DNA from 2 places in the Nostoc sp. ChiSLP03a genome. Region 1 is predicted to be linked to the other one. Evidence: predicted binding sites of a transcription regulator. Region 1 holds the regulator's gene; the other holds the start of a gene.
What was found. Region 1 encodes NtcA, which controls nitrogen genes in cyanobacteria. Its sites were predicted from a motif close to TNTGTANNNNNNNNTACANA; they were not measured.
Positions count from the first base shown of each region.

Region 1 (6,838 bases):
GATTTTTTGCACTTCTTCGTCAGATAATTTCACGTTGATAGCACGTGTTGAGTCTTCAATGCTGGAAACCTTACTAGCACCAGGAATAGGCAAAATAATAGGCGACTTGGAACGCAACCACGCCAAAACGATATTATACACCGACACGCCTTTTTCTTTAGCTAATTTAGCGATCGCAGAAATATCTTGCAAGTCCTGATGGCGACGCCTACCACCAAAGGGACTCCAAGGTAAAAAGGTCAATCCCTGCTGTTCGCAATATTCTAATACGCCGTCATTTTCTGGCTGTCGTTGCCAAGGGCTGTATTGATTCTGCACCGAAACAATATCGATGATATCCTGCGCTCGTTTAATTTGTTCAACAGAAAAGTTAGAAACTCCTACAAACCGAATTAAACCAGCCTCCACTGCTTCTTTAACTGGCGCAAGAGATTCTTCAATGGTGTAATTAGAATCGGGAGAATGATATTGCCAAACATCGATGGGTTTAGCACCGCCCAAAGCCTCAAAACTGGCTCGAATTGTTTGGCGCAAATGTTCTGGGTTGCCGTTGCTTGTCCAGTTACCATTGGGACGCATCAACCCGCCCTTAGTTGCTACAATTACTTGGCTAACATCGCCTTTGTAACTACTAAGTGCCTTGTGAATTAACTGTTCATTGTGGTGCTTATCTGACTCATCTTTGCAGTAAGAATCGGCTGTGTCAATAAATGTAATACCCAAATCCAAAGCCCGATGAATAACTTGGATTGATTCCGATTCAGAAGGACGATTAGCAATTGACATGGGCATACCACCTAAACCAATCGCACTTACCAAGATACCAGTTTTTCCTAGCTGTTTAGTTTCCATGATTCTAGCTATAGCTTTCTCCCCCAATTATTTATCAGTTAGTTATTCATCATAAATCCTCCCTAGTACTTAGACTTGAGGGCGATAAATGAATATAATTCTTCTTTATATTAGGCGTGAAAATATCAGATTATTTGATGACAATCGTCGATTGCCTTAACTTCTACATAAGAATATACCTTCAAATTCAAAATTCACCCACCCTACGCAATCTTGCTATATCCCTCAATCCTTTTTCCCAAAATTAGGAAAAAGTGAGCCAATTTCAAAGTCTTTTTCCCAAGCATGGGAGAAGGATTTAGGGTGAAAAATTTTGACTACTACAAGAATTTTAATAGTTATTAAAATAAAGTTAAAAGTTAATTTTTTTAAAGTCGTCTTTGATTGCAGTCTGATTGAATTTCACTTTTATTCAAGCTTGTTAATATTTAACTCAGTTTGCCCTGCTATTAAAGAAACAATATCTGCGTTCGATTAGAGTAATTTGGTAATATTTACGCCCGTTTACACGGACGTAAATATCATTACACTATTGTGCTGGCTAATTACTTCATCTAAATTTATTAAGAAATTTAGAAATTTAATTAATAGCCTTCTATAGTAAAACCAGCAGCTTGAACCATCTGTTTAATTGACTCTTCAGAAGCCTCAGTATCTACAGTTACAGTTTTAGTGTCTACGTTCACGTCTACTTTGGCATCAGATTCCATAGTCAGAATAGATTTAGTTATTTTCTTGGCGCATTCTTCACCTTTAATATCCGGAACTTTCAATTGAATTGCCATTATGTACCTCATTACGCCAACTGAAATTTACATTTAATCAATATAATATCAATTTTAAGACTGAGCGGACATCTTACTAGAGTTAGGGAATTGGGCATGACAGAAATAGTAATAAATAATAGTTATACCTAAATCATTATTGACAAATTGCTTAAGCAGTAAAACAAAATAAAATGCCAAAGTCGATAAAGTAATTTATGAAAATACACTTAGTACTGCTAACTTATAAAAAGCCGCTTTTTTTATTTATTCTGAAGACTCCATAAGAAGTTCCTCCTGGTTTTCTAAAAGTTGGTGTTCGACATAGTTGCTTTTGCAGCGCTGCCCAATTGTACAAGTGTCTATGCGTAAATCACGAAAATTTTTTATCTGTAGTTTTTAATTGATTGTATACTTAAGATACTTTTGCCTCATTTTTAACGTACATATAAACCCAAAAAACAGCTATCTTGCGGCATAGATATACTGTGGATTTTGCAACAAAGACCTTCAGTAACGCAATTATGGTATGAGTATTGGACGCTGCTAATTTAGGTATTGACAGTAGAAACTGCTTCACATTGCAAATGGAAACGATTACTCAAATGTGCCAGTAGTTGAAATGCGATCGCTAGAAGCAACGAAAAAATTAGCATTTCTCGTTTGATTTATTTTCCAATATCTATGACGAACTATGACCCTCGAAGTAAAACTCGCTAACGCTTCTCTAGGAGAGGCTACGCCTAGTTTGCTTACGCTATCGGTAGCGCAACTCCAGGATGCTGAAGTCATCTTACTCATAAACACAACCTAGTTAACTACAAATACCCACTTTGTCAGTTTGTCTAATTGAGATATGTTTGGTAAATAAAATAAGTAGCCTACATCATCGGCTGCTATTCCACACTTGACATAAAGCATTGTGAGTGCAAAACGTCTGCCAGAAACCATTGCCCATGTCAGAATTACCCGCCAATCCTGGCAACACGGCTTCCTTGAGGGTGAAGTGAGTGCGGGTGAGTTTGAGTGGCATTTCCAGTGGCATTTTCGTCGGGGAGAACTTGCCGTCAAGCCTTCCCAAGGTCGCGCCTTAATCAAAGAACCTCTAGGTCGATTCTTAGAGCAACAAGATTACCAGCTAGAGCCTGGAGGAGACTATGCTTTTACGATTCGGGCGGAACTTTAAAACTTAGGAGTTATTCAATTTTGGATTTTGGATTTTAGATTTTGGATTGAAGAAAAAATCTAAAATTGGCTGGTTGCTGATTCAGTGAGGCGATTTAAGTATCTTTCGATTAAGAGGATGGCAACAATGTCATCTATGGGTCTTGGAGGCTGTCGTAGACCCTGTGGCAATAGCTTGATTAGCCCTTTGGGCGGGAACATTTGCCAATAGCGATCGCGTGCTTCTAAGGTTGTGTAGCGCTCATCCACTAAAATAATACTCAACGGTTCTGTCAATTCTTGATATAATCTCTGTCTCCACTGTTTGGCTGTAGTTTGGTCGCCCATGACCATCAAAGAGATCGGAAACCTTTGGCGCAGTGTCTCAATGCTAGCGATCGCCTCTTTTGCTAACACAACTTGATGATAATACAGTTGCCGATCCAGTCCCATCACCCCTAAACCACACTTATCTCGACCTGGATCGAACCCCAAGATGACTGGTTGCGTTGGTGAAAATTCACGGAAATTCATAATTAATTAAAAATTAAAAATGTTCGCATAGTATCTGCTAAATAAAAAATGCAGCTATAGCAATTATTTTGACTGCTGTTCAATATGTTTAAATCTTACTAATAACAGTGTGCAAATAATTTTTTAAGTACTAAAAATAATTTTTCCGTTAACTATTGCTACCAATTTTACTCTCAATGGCCCGGCTGTATAAGTATCCTCTGCTGCGATCGCTTTGATCTCCAAAAGTTGATTATACTGTCTTAATTGGCTGACAAAGCGCAGAAAAGTTCCCTCTACTTGCACATTTTCGACAATTCCGGCATTACGGGCACGAAATTGGGAAGCAGAAATCAGTATTTCTAGCCGCTGCTGTAACTGATAAGATGTCATGGTTTGGGAATCAGCAGTAGTCGTGGCTAGCACCGCACCTCCCGAAAAAACCAGTTGATTCTGGGCTGTATCCGCGAAAAATTCTATCTGCTTTTCTCCCCTGACGTAATTACCAGCAGAGAAAATTCGCACGACGTATTCTTTACCATCGGCAATCTGCTTGCTTAATTGATCGACCCGATCCTGGGTCACGCGCAACAGCTCTAAATTTGCCGAATTTGTACCAGGCTCGCTTAATTCGAGGTTGGCGTTGCGATTGGCTTCTTGTAAAAGTTGTACTACTGCCTGACGAGCAGCGGCAGGTTGAGTAACACGAATTACAGCAGCGGACAGAACTTGACCGCGAACTAAGGCCAGCTTACCCAAACGCAGGTCGCGGTAGGACTGATAATATTTTTCCAGTCTGGCAACTTCCTGTTCTAGTTCTTCCTGTTGTGTTTCCAATTCTTTGAGGCGCGATTCCCGTTTGGCAATCACTTGCTCTCGTGCTGCAACTTCTACGTTACGCTTTTGAATCAGTTGATCCAGTTGGCCAATTTTTTGATCGCGTGCTTCTATGGCTTCTTGACGGTTAGCAAGTTCGCGATCGCGTTTTTCGATTGCTGTTTTGGCTTCGTCAATGGCTTTTTTCGCTTCTGCATACAGTCTTTGACGTTCTGTCTTCAATAGTTCAACTGCCGCCTGTAGTTCCTTTCTCTGATTGGAAACGCTTTGCAACTCAGCTATAGCTTTTTGGTATTGAGTTACAACTTGTCCTAACTGACCTTGAGTGCGTTGGAGTTGAGTTTGGGTTTGGGCTTGTTGATTAATGGTGCGGTTCAGCTGGGCTTGCGTTTCCCTCTGTTTGGCGTTTGCCGCCTGCAAGGATTGATTAATTGCCTGCAAGTCTTGTTGTGCTTTTGCTTGGGCAATTCTTGCTTGGTTTAGCTCACCCTCTACCTGACTTTTCTGCGTTTCTGCGGTTTTTAGCTGTTCCCGCTTCTGTCTAAGGTCTGTTTGAATATCTTCTAACTCAAAGACTCCTTTTCGCAAACCTTCGTCAGCAGCGAATAAAATCCCTAGAGTTGATGCTGAAATCAGACCACCAGTAAAAATTGTTACTAGTACGGCGGTGTTTTTCGGACGAAGCTTAAAAAGTGAGAGGCGGGCTTTGCCAACTCGTGTGCCGATGCGATCGCCCACGGTGGCAATTACGCCTCCCAGAATCAAAATTGCTGCGATGAGGATGTATCCGGTGGTCATCTTTAGCTACCGAAATCCTTCCAGATACAGCCTACTACTTTTAAGCATTGTCTGGAAAGAAGTGGGAATTGGCAATAGCTGAAATTATTCAATTTTTGATTTACCTCTAGCTATTAGTGTCATTTTTCAAAATAGAACACGCACCGATTCCCCTTTCTCCAATTGTTTTTATGTGAACTGCCTACTTAAGGTAACAGGTTTATGCACAGTAATCTTCTTTTTGTGGATAGAAATCATTTTTTTCTCACGCAAATCTCCCAGGAGCCTAGTAACGGTAACACGAGTTGAACCAATTGCCTCTGCGATCGCTTGATGAGATAACTTCAGATCAATTGTGATCCCATCTGCACAAGGAACGCCAAAATCCCGACAAAGAATTAACAAAAAACTCACCAATCTAGAACCCATATCTCGGTGAGCAAGAGTTTCAATCATCATCTCTGTCTGTAAAATGCGCGAAGACAGACCTCGCAGCATTAACATTGATAATTCTGGATTTTCCTTGAGTGCTACCTCTACCTGTTCAATTGGTGCCGACAGTAATTCTACAGGAGTAAATGCAACCGCATGGTAAAACCGATCCGATTTATTTCCTGTCAGCAATGACAATACACCAAAAACACTATTTTCCCGCAGCAACGCTACCGTTATTTCCTCTCCTGCCTCGTACACCCTGGAAAGTTTAACAGCACCTTTCAAAAGAAAATAAACTCGTTCGGCAGGATCGCCAGGAAAAAAGATCGTTTTATTGCGTTCAAACGTTTCCACAACTGGCGGAAACGCCCCGGTCGCCATCTGACGAAAAACATTTGCTAGGGCTTTATCTTGTGTCACGATCATCTCCCTTCCCCTACCCAATGCCGGAAAAACAAAAACTGATTACCTAAGAATACACCCGAAAAATGAATAAAGCACCGTCAACCTTTCTGTACTTTCCTATACTCCAACTAATCTCTTCATAACTCTTTGTTTATAATGATACATAATTGTTGATCCTTTCAGCTACTAATTGTTGATAAGTAGTTCCAATAACTGTATTTAAAAGGTTTTTTGAAGAACAAATAAAGATATCTTGAGAATATCTTTATAAAAAATCAAGATTTTTATCACAGCAAACACTCTTACCAATATTCATTTTTGCAAATCCTGTATAAAACAAAGATAAATTAGCCTCAGATTCTAGTATGCTCCTAATGATCGATCGCATTAACAATTTCTATGCTAAATCTGACTGGAAAAAATGCCCTTGTTACAGGTATTGCCAATAACCGCTCGATCGCCTGGGGAATAGCCCAACAGCTGCACAAAGCCGGAGCAAACCTGGGTATTACCTACCTACCGGATGAACGCGGCAAGATGGAGAAAAAAGTCGCGGAATTGGTAGAGCCTCTTAACCCCAGCCTATTTCTTCCCTGTAATGTCCAAGATGAAGACCAAATTAAATCTACTTTTGAGACAATTGGCGAACAGTGGGGAAAGCTAGATATCCTCATCCATTGTCTGGCCTTTGCCAGCAAAGACGATTTAAGTGGAGATTTTAGCCAAACCTCTCGTTCTGGCTTCAACACCGCCTTAGAAATTAGTACCTACTCATTGGTGCAGTTAAGTGGTGCAGCCAAACCTTTGATGACAGAGGGAGGTAGCATCGTCACCCTGACATATTTAGGTGGTGTTAGGGCAATCCCCAACTACAACGTTATGGGAATTGCCAAGGCGGGTTTAGAAATGAGTGTGCGTTACCTAGCTGCTGAACTAGGGCCGCAAAATATTCGTGTGAATGCCATCTCCGCAGGCCCCATCCGTACTTTGGCATCTTCAGCAGTGGGTGGGATTTTGGATATGATTCATCATGTAGAAGAAGTAGCTCCCCTACGACGCACTGTAACTCAGCTAGAAGTGGGCAACGCTGC
Region 1 covers NZ_JAVRBQ020000140.1:44,325-51,162, reverse strand. The annotation lists gene RMY32_RS23060 (aldo/keto reductase) at 1-852, opposite strand, end outside; gene RMY32_RS23055 (heavy-metal-associated domain-containing protein) at 1,437-1,637, opposite strand; gene RMY32_RS23050 (DUF3146 family protein) at 2,539-2,802, shown strand; gene RMY32_RS23045 (resolvase) at 2,862-3,314, opposite strand; gene RMY32_RS23040 (DUF3084 domain-containing protein) at 3,438-4,928, opposite strand; gene ntcA (global nitrogen regulator NtcA) at 5,097-5,768, opposite strand; gene fabI (enoyl-ACP reductase FabI) at 6,147-6,838, shown strand, end outside.

Region 2 (6,838 bases), on a different contig from region 1:
TTATTTTCGCGCTCATAACGGCGGTTATTTTCGCGCTCATGGCGGCGATGATTTTCGCGGTCATAGCGACGATTATTATTGCGCTCATAACGACGGTAATTATCGCGTTCATAGCGACGATTATTATTGCGCTCATAGCGACGGTAATTATCACGAATGTTGCGAAGGTCGTTCTCGCGGTCATAGTCATCATTTCTATGGTGACGACTATGAAGTTCGTAGTTACCATCATCGTTACGTTGATAGCTGTAGCTATCTAACTGAGCAACATCATACGCTGGTGTATTAGCATCAGCTTTTGGAGAAATAGCCAAAGCCGAAGCAGATGCTATCAAGCCGGCAAGCAAAATAGAGGTAAAGCGGTTCATGATGTGAGTCAAAAATTGTTGACAGTAATTTATGCAAGTCCAGTCTGTTTAGGAAGAGCAGATTCCACAAGTCTTTAAATTAATCCTAACAGTATTGAATAACTCGAAAAGTTTTCTTAAGTGCGGCAATCGAGAAAAGTTTTGTTGTCTGTGATACTTTCTGACCTGCAAAATCTAGTTAAAAGTTAAATTTAAAATGAATTTTTGAACTGGATGAATCCACCTTTTGAACTTTGTTAATGAGTATTCAAAACTCCTGAATTCACCTGATTAGTATTATCAGTAGGTTTAAATCAATTTATGCAGAAAGTTTACAGATTACTGCAAAATTAACGTGAGTTCGACGGCTCTAAAAACCCCACTTCCATTCCTCTCCCCCACAGGGAGATAGGCTTTGAAACCCTAATTTTTTCGGTTGTCAACTAAAAAGATTTCTGCCCCTCTCCGAGGCGGAGAGGGGTTGGGGAGAGGTTCATCGAACTTACGTAAAATTAGGGTTTCAGCCTGCAAGTAGAACGCGATCGCACCTTTGCCAAAACCTAAGTAGGTAGACATCATTAAATATAAAATAAACTCCTAGTTTGTAGCGAGCAATTTATCGCTCAGAGCCAGAACGATCGGGACTAAATTCCTTACTACAAACTTTAAATTTATTTATGCCTAGATACTTACCACCTAACCAATGATTTGAATCTAATAGACAAAACGCACACCAATTATAATTAGTGTGCGTCTTTGGTTATATTTTAGAAATTCTCGAACTTAGCGATCGCATCTTTCATTTTATCTACCACCTCATCGACAGGGATAACTCCCAATTCTCCAGAGGCGCGGGTACGGATGCTCAAGGTATTAGTTTCCACTTCCTTAGCTCCCACCACAGCCATCACAGGTATTTTTTCTTTCTCTGCATTGCGAATTTGTTTACCCAAGCGATCGCCACTGGTATCAACTTCTGCACGGATGCCTAATGCACGCATCTTCGCCACCACATCTTTCGCAAAGTCTAATTGTGTATCACCCACTGGCAGTAATCTAGCTTGCACTGGCGCTAACCACAAAGGAAAATCACCCGCATATTCTTCAATTAAGATCCCAATTAGCCGTTCCAGCGAACCAAAAGGCGCACGGTGAATCATTACTGGACGTTTGCGAACACCATCTTCGGCGACGTACTCCAAATCAAAGCGTTCTGGCAAATTGTAATCTACCTGTACAGTTCCTAATTGCCACTCCCGTTCTAGGGCATCACTAAAGATAAAGTCGAGTTTAGGCCCATAAAAAGCTGCTTCGCCAATACCTTCAAAGTGTTCCATCCCCAAGGTTTCAACTGCACGGCGAATTGCACCTTCGGCTTTGTCCCAAACTTCATCTGAACCGATGTACTTATCACTAGCAGGATCGCGGAAACTCAGTCTAGCTTTAAAGTTCTTCAATTGCAGCTTATTGAACACCGACAAAATCAAATCCACCACACTGAGGAATTCACTATCGAGTTGTTCTGGGGTAACGAACAGGTGAGAATCATCTACAGTAAAACCGCGCACCCGTGTTAAACCGCCCAATTCGCCTGATTGTTCGTAGCGGTAAACAGTGCCAAATTCCGCCAAGCGCATCGGTAGTTCCCGATAAGAGCGTAACTCACTCTTATATATTTGGATATGGAAGGGGCAGTTCATCGGCTTCATGACAAAGCCTTGTTCCTGTGCAGCAGCTTCTCGATCGTCTGCCATTAAGGGGAACATATCTTCTTTATATTTCTGCCAATGTCCAGAGGTTTTAAATAAATCTACTCTGGCAATATGAGGCGTTACTACAGATAAATAACCCCGTTTTACCTGTTCTTGCTTGAGGAAATCTTCTAAAGTACTCCGTAACAGAGTGCCTTTGGGTGTCCATAAAGGTAAACCCGGCCCCACTAAATCAGAGAATACAAATAATCCCAGTTCCTTACCCAGTTTCCGGTGATCTCGCCGTAGCGCTTCTTCTTTACGTTGCTTATATTCAGCGAGTTGTTCTGGACTTTCCCAAGCGGTGGCGTAGATGCGTTGTAATTGGGCTTTAGTTTCATCCCCACGCCAATAAGCACCAGCAACGCTTTCTAGTTCAACTGCTTTCGGGTTTAATTCACTGGTATTTTCCAGATGAGGCCCCGCACACAAATCCCACCATTCATTCCCCAGATGGTAAATTGTGATTGGTTCCTCTTTAATATCTCCCAGGATTTCTAGCTTGTAGGGTTCATTAATTCCTTGAATCCGGCGTTCGGCTTCTTCACGGCTGACTTCTTCTCGAATTACTGGCAATTTGCGATTGATAATCTTCGCCATCTCTTTCTTGATGGCTTTGAGATCGTTTTCGCTAAATGGTTCTGGACTGTCGAAGTCATAGTAAAAACCGTTTTCTATCCAAGGGCCGATTGTAACTTGCGCCTTGGGAAACAGCTTTTGTACCGCCATTGCCATAACATGGGAAGCAGTGTGGCGAATCTTTTTTAAGTTCTCCGATTCGCTGGTACGCGGTAAATAGATTTTTTCAACTTGTTCTGACTGTTGTGACTGATTTGATGAATTTGGCGACATTGGCTGCTGAACCGTTGGCGAGGTGATTACAAAAGGTGATTTATCTGAATCTGTAGGCTTATTCAACTATAACGACTTTGGTTAAGTAGTCATTTGTCATTTGTCATTTGTCATTTGTCATTGGTGCATACACCATCCTTATGCAATGCCATGAGCAATTCAACAAAGCTCACCGCAAACTTGCTTTGACGGTGGGCAGAAAAAGGTTTTCTTTCATCGAAGCAATTCAAACTATGTTAAAGAGTAGGCGTGCTTTCTCTTGAACTAATGACTAATGACTTTGCGTAGCGGTTTGATTCTGAGTCCTAAATTCTTGTTCAATTCAAAAATAAAGATAAATTTTTGATTTGTTACCTGAGTTTCAAATTCAGGATTGCCTGCGTAGGCGTAGCCCGTCGTAGACATCGCTAAATTATCTTATGAATTACAACTCGCTGTCATATATGCCTATAGATGCCTGTCCAAAGGCACTGTACAAACCAGATATCAAGACTATATAATAAATTTTGTGCCATTTGTTACAAAATTTTACATCAAAAAATTATGAGAGAAACCTAAAAAGTATTAAGAAACGTAAATAACGTTAATATTAGTAAGCAAGTTTGAAATATTCCTCTTATTTATGTCAGACTCAAATTTACCAGGGACTGAGTTGTTGAAAACGGTTTTAGATCCGCTGCTGGAAGATTTTCGGCATTGGTTTACGCGATCGCGCCATTTACTCGAAACTGAGGAACTCTCATTTATGAGTCACCAAGAGCAATCTGACTTGCTCTTACGGGTTAAGCAAGCCCAGGATGAACTAAATACGGCGAAGATGCTATTTAATGCAACTGATAAACAAGTCGGAATTGATATGGCAACGTTAATGCCTTGGCATGAATTAGTAACAGAATGCTGGAATGTCGCAATGCGCTTTCGTCAAGGACGTGAAGTCTAAGCGCTAAATTTCGGCAGACAACTTAGCGATGTCTTTTAAATTACCAAGGAAGCGTCTACGCAAGATGGTAAATCAGTCGTTAAAAAGATAGTAGAAAATTCTTAACAATTTCTTAACATTCCCTGGATTAGCAAAACAATGTATCCTATGCTACCGTAAGTGGAATAACGGTTGACAAATAGCTCCATATAAATGTAAGCGCCTGAAAAGTGCGTAGAATAATCGTCTTAGCTGTGAGTACAGTATCGGCGAAACAAAGCGTTACAAAATAAAGTTTTAAAAATTGCTGTTCTGGAGGAAAATCCAATGTTACATCTGCTTTACATTCTTGCTTTTACAATCCTTGCATTTATAGCTGTTGGCAACTTAATTCGTAACCTGATTATGTTCAGTTTTGATCGGGAGCGAACTTACCCAACGAATTCCTCGCCAATGAATAACCAACGTAACTCAGGTTATTATTCATCAAAAAAACAGTTTGTACCCCATCCAGAGTTATTAGATAGCGCTGGAAACTTAATTAAAGAGCCACTTTTGGTAATGCGTTCGATTAACGTTGAAGATGCGCGCCAACATCTTGATGCACTTTACGAAGCATCCCCAGGACATAAAAGAGATAATTCCGAAGAAGCATAACGTAGAGACGCGATTAATCGCGTCTGTTAGCAATTTGGGTGTAAATGGTTGTTGTTTTTACATCCTTAATTTTTTTTAGGAAAAATTTATTTCCATATTAATCCAGTCAATGTAACTTTTTTGTATTTTGTTAAAAATACTCAATTGGTGGACAACTCTACTCATCTTGCAAGGACTGCGATCGCAGGCGGATACAATTTTCATTCTATTTAGCTAGCGAATTTCCAATTCTTTTTTAGCACTTTTCAACTGTCTCCAGAGGATGTGAATTTGTTTGTAAGCCTCTTGTGGTGAAAGTTTACCACTAGTTTGGAGGCTGCAAATGTAGTTTACCCGTTGAGAAAAATCTTGAAGATTAGCGTTAAATACTAGATACTCTGGTTTAAATTGCCCATAATATGGACTACGAGGATATAAAAAATCGCATAGTTCCGATAGCAAATCAGATTCTCTGTTCATAAGTATTTAGAGTATTACGGATTAGAAATTATCTAATTAGAAAATTTTAATAAAGCTTTTGCCGACCCTTTTGACAAGCATTACAAAAAGAAGTTTGAGGTTCAAAGTCAAGACAGCCGAACGCTTCCTCAGAACAAGCTTTAGTTGGATGTACAGTACACTTAAGGCGATAATCGTTAGTGAAATATTCACAAGCATGACAAGGAATTTGATGTAGCTTTTTTAAATGATTTATCCCTTGTTTTAAGGTAAAGCAGATACTCAAAATAAAGAAAATCAAAGTGGCCCAAGCAAATGAAGCGCAAAAAATTGTAGCCAGCATAAGTCATCCTCCTAAAGATGAGAAAAAAGTGCCCGCAGTCAACTGCTTTTAACCGCAGGCATGAAATATTATTTAGCTAGTGTTGAGTGAAACTAAATTAACTGAGTCAGTAGGTAGACATAAATTAAAAGAAGTGAGGCGAGTGTGAGCAATTTAAGTCTTGCTCTAATTTATTGTAAAGACGTAGAATGCTACGTCTTTACATGATGAGTACTAAATCACTAGATGATTAAATCGAGTTGATTGCGATCGCACCGAATAAAGCAATACTAGTTAATAGCAGATAAGCGAAGATTGCTCCACCAATTCCACCAATCAAAAAGCCCTCGGTAAATTGACTCCATTCGGCGACAGTATTGATGCTCTGTGGCACTTTGGCAACTGTTGCAACCGAAACCGATCGTGAATAGATTTCTTGCTGTTTTTCGTAGCTAGTAGTGCCATAAAGCGAAAAACCAATTGTCAGGATGATAATCAAACTGCCTGTGGCTAATAAACCAACCAAGCTGCCGACATTAGAATTGCGTAATAAACCCAATGAGCCTAATGTTGCAAAGGGACCAACTAGCCAGTAACCATGAGCCATGCCAATTTCTAATCCCCGCCACAAAGGAGATATACCGGGGCGGTAAATTGGCAAGTATTTGAGAAACTTCAGCGTCAGATCAGAAGAATTGACTGCGCTTACCTGATTACTCGTTTGGCGCTCTACACGTGGAGGCTGAACCATATCACCATTTTTAAAATCAAATCCGCCTGCGATCGCACGAGCGCGGAGTGCGTGCCAAATGTGACCTAACAGAAACATGAGCGCTAGGACAAAATGGAAAGTTACCAACCAACCACGAGCAGAAACTATACCAGCAGAAGTTTCTATAGCTCTAACTGGGCCATAAAAAACTTCGGGATAGACGGTGTTATTAACTGATGCAAAATATGCTGCTAAAAAGCCCATGTATGCTACAGCACCAATGCTGTAAGATAAATACGCTTCCCCTGAGTAAATCAAAACTCGGCGCGCCCAAGCAAATGGCTTAGTCAAGATGTGAAAAATACCACCACCAATTAACATCAAACCAACCCAGATGTGACCGCCAACAACATCTTCCAAGTTATCAACAGCAGCCAATCCCTCTGGACCCCAAGCCCCAAATAGGTAGCCAAAGATGCGCAATGGGTTAAGTGTCGGATGATTGATTACCCTGACATCTCCACCGCCAGCAGCCCAAGGGTCAAACAGTCCACCCCAAAACATCGCCTTAGCAACTAAAGCCAAAGCACCCAAACCCAAAAGTGTGAGGTGAATGCCCAAGATGGTTGTCATCTTGTCCTTATCTTTCCAGTCATAGCCAAAAAATCCAGCCCAAGTAGGATTATCTTGTAACACTTCTGGACCCAGCAGAGAGTGATAAATACCACCGGCTGCCAGAATCACTGAAGGTATCAGATGTAAGACACTGATTACAAAGTAGGGATAGGTGCTAATAACTTGCCCACCAGTACCGACACCCAAACCGAGAGTTGCTAGATG
Region 2 covers NZ_JAVRBQ020000110.1:2,591-9,428, reverse strand. The annotation lists gene RMY32_RS18550 (hypothetical protein) at 1-368, opposite strand, end outside; gene RMY32_RS18545 (hypothetical protein) at 771-926, opposite strand; gene thrS (threonine--tRNA ligase) at 1,115-2,950, opposite strand; gene RMY32_RS18535 (hypothetical protein) at 3,215-3,355, opposite strand; gene RMY32_RS18530 (DUF2605 domain-containing protein) at 3,573-3,890, shown strand; gene RMY32_RS18525 (DUF2973 domain-containing protein) at 4,197-4,526, shown strand; gene RMY32_RS18520 (hypothetical protein) at 4,740-4,985, opposite strand; gene RMY32_RS18515 (hypothetical protein) at 5,032-5,307, opposite strand; gene RMY32_RS18510 (chlorophyll a/b binding light-harvesting protein) at 5,537-6,838, opposite strand, start outside.
Region 2: a site for NtcA is predicted at 3,456-3,475, ahead of RMY32_RS18530 (DUF2605 domain-containing protein). Genes of this name have one in related genera too.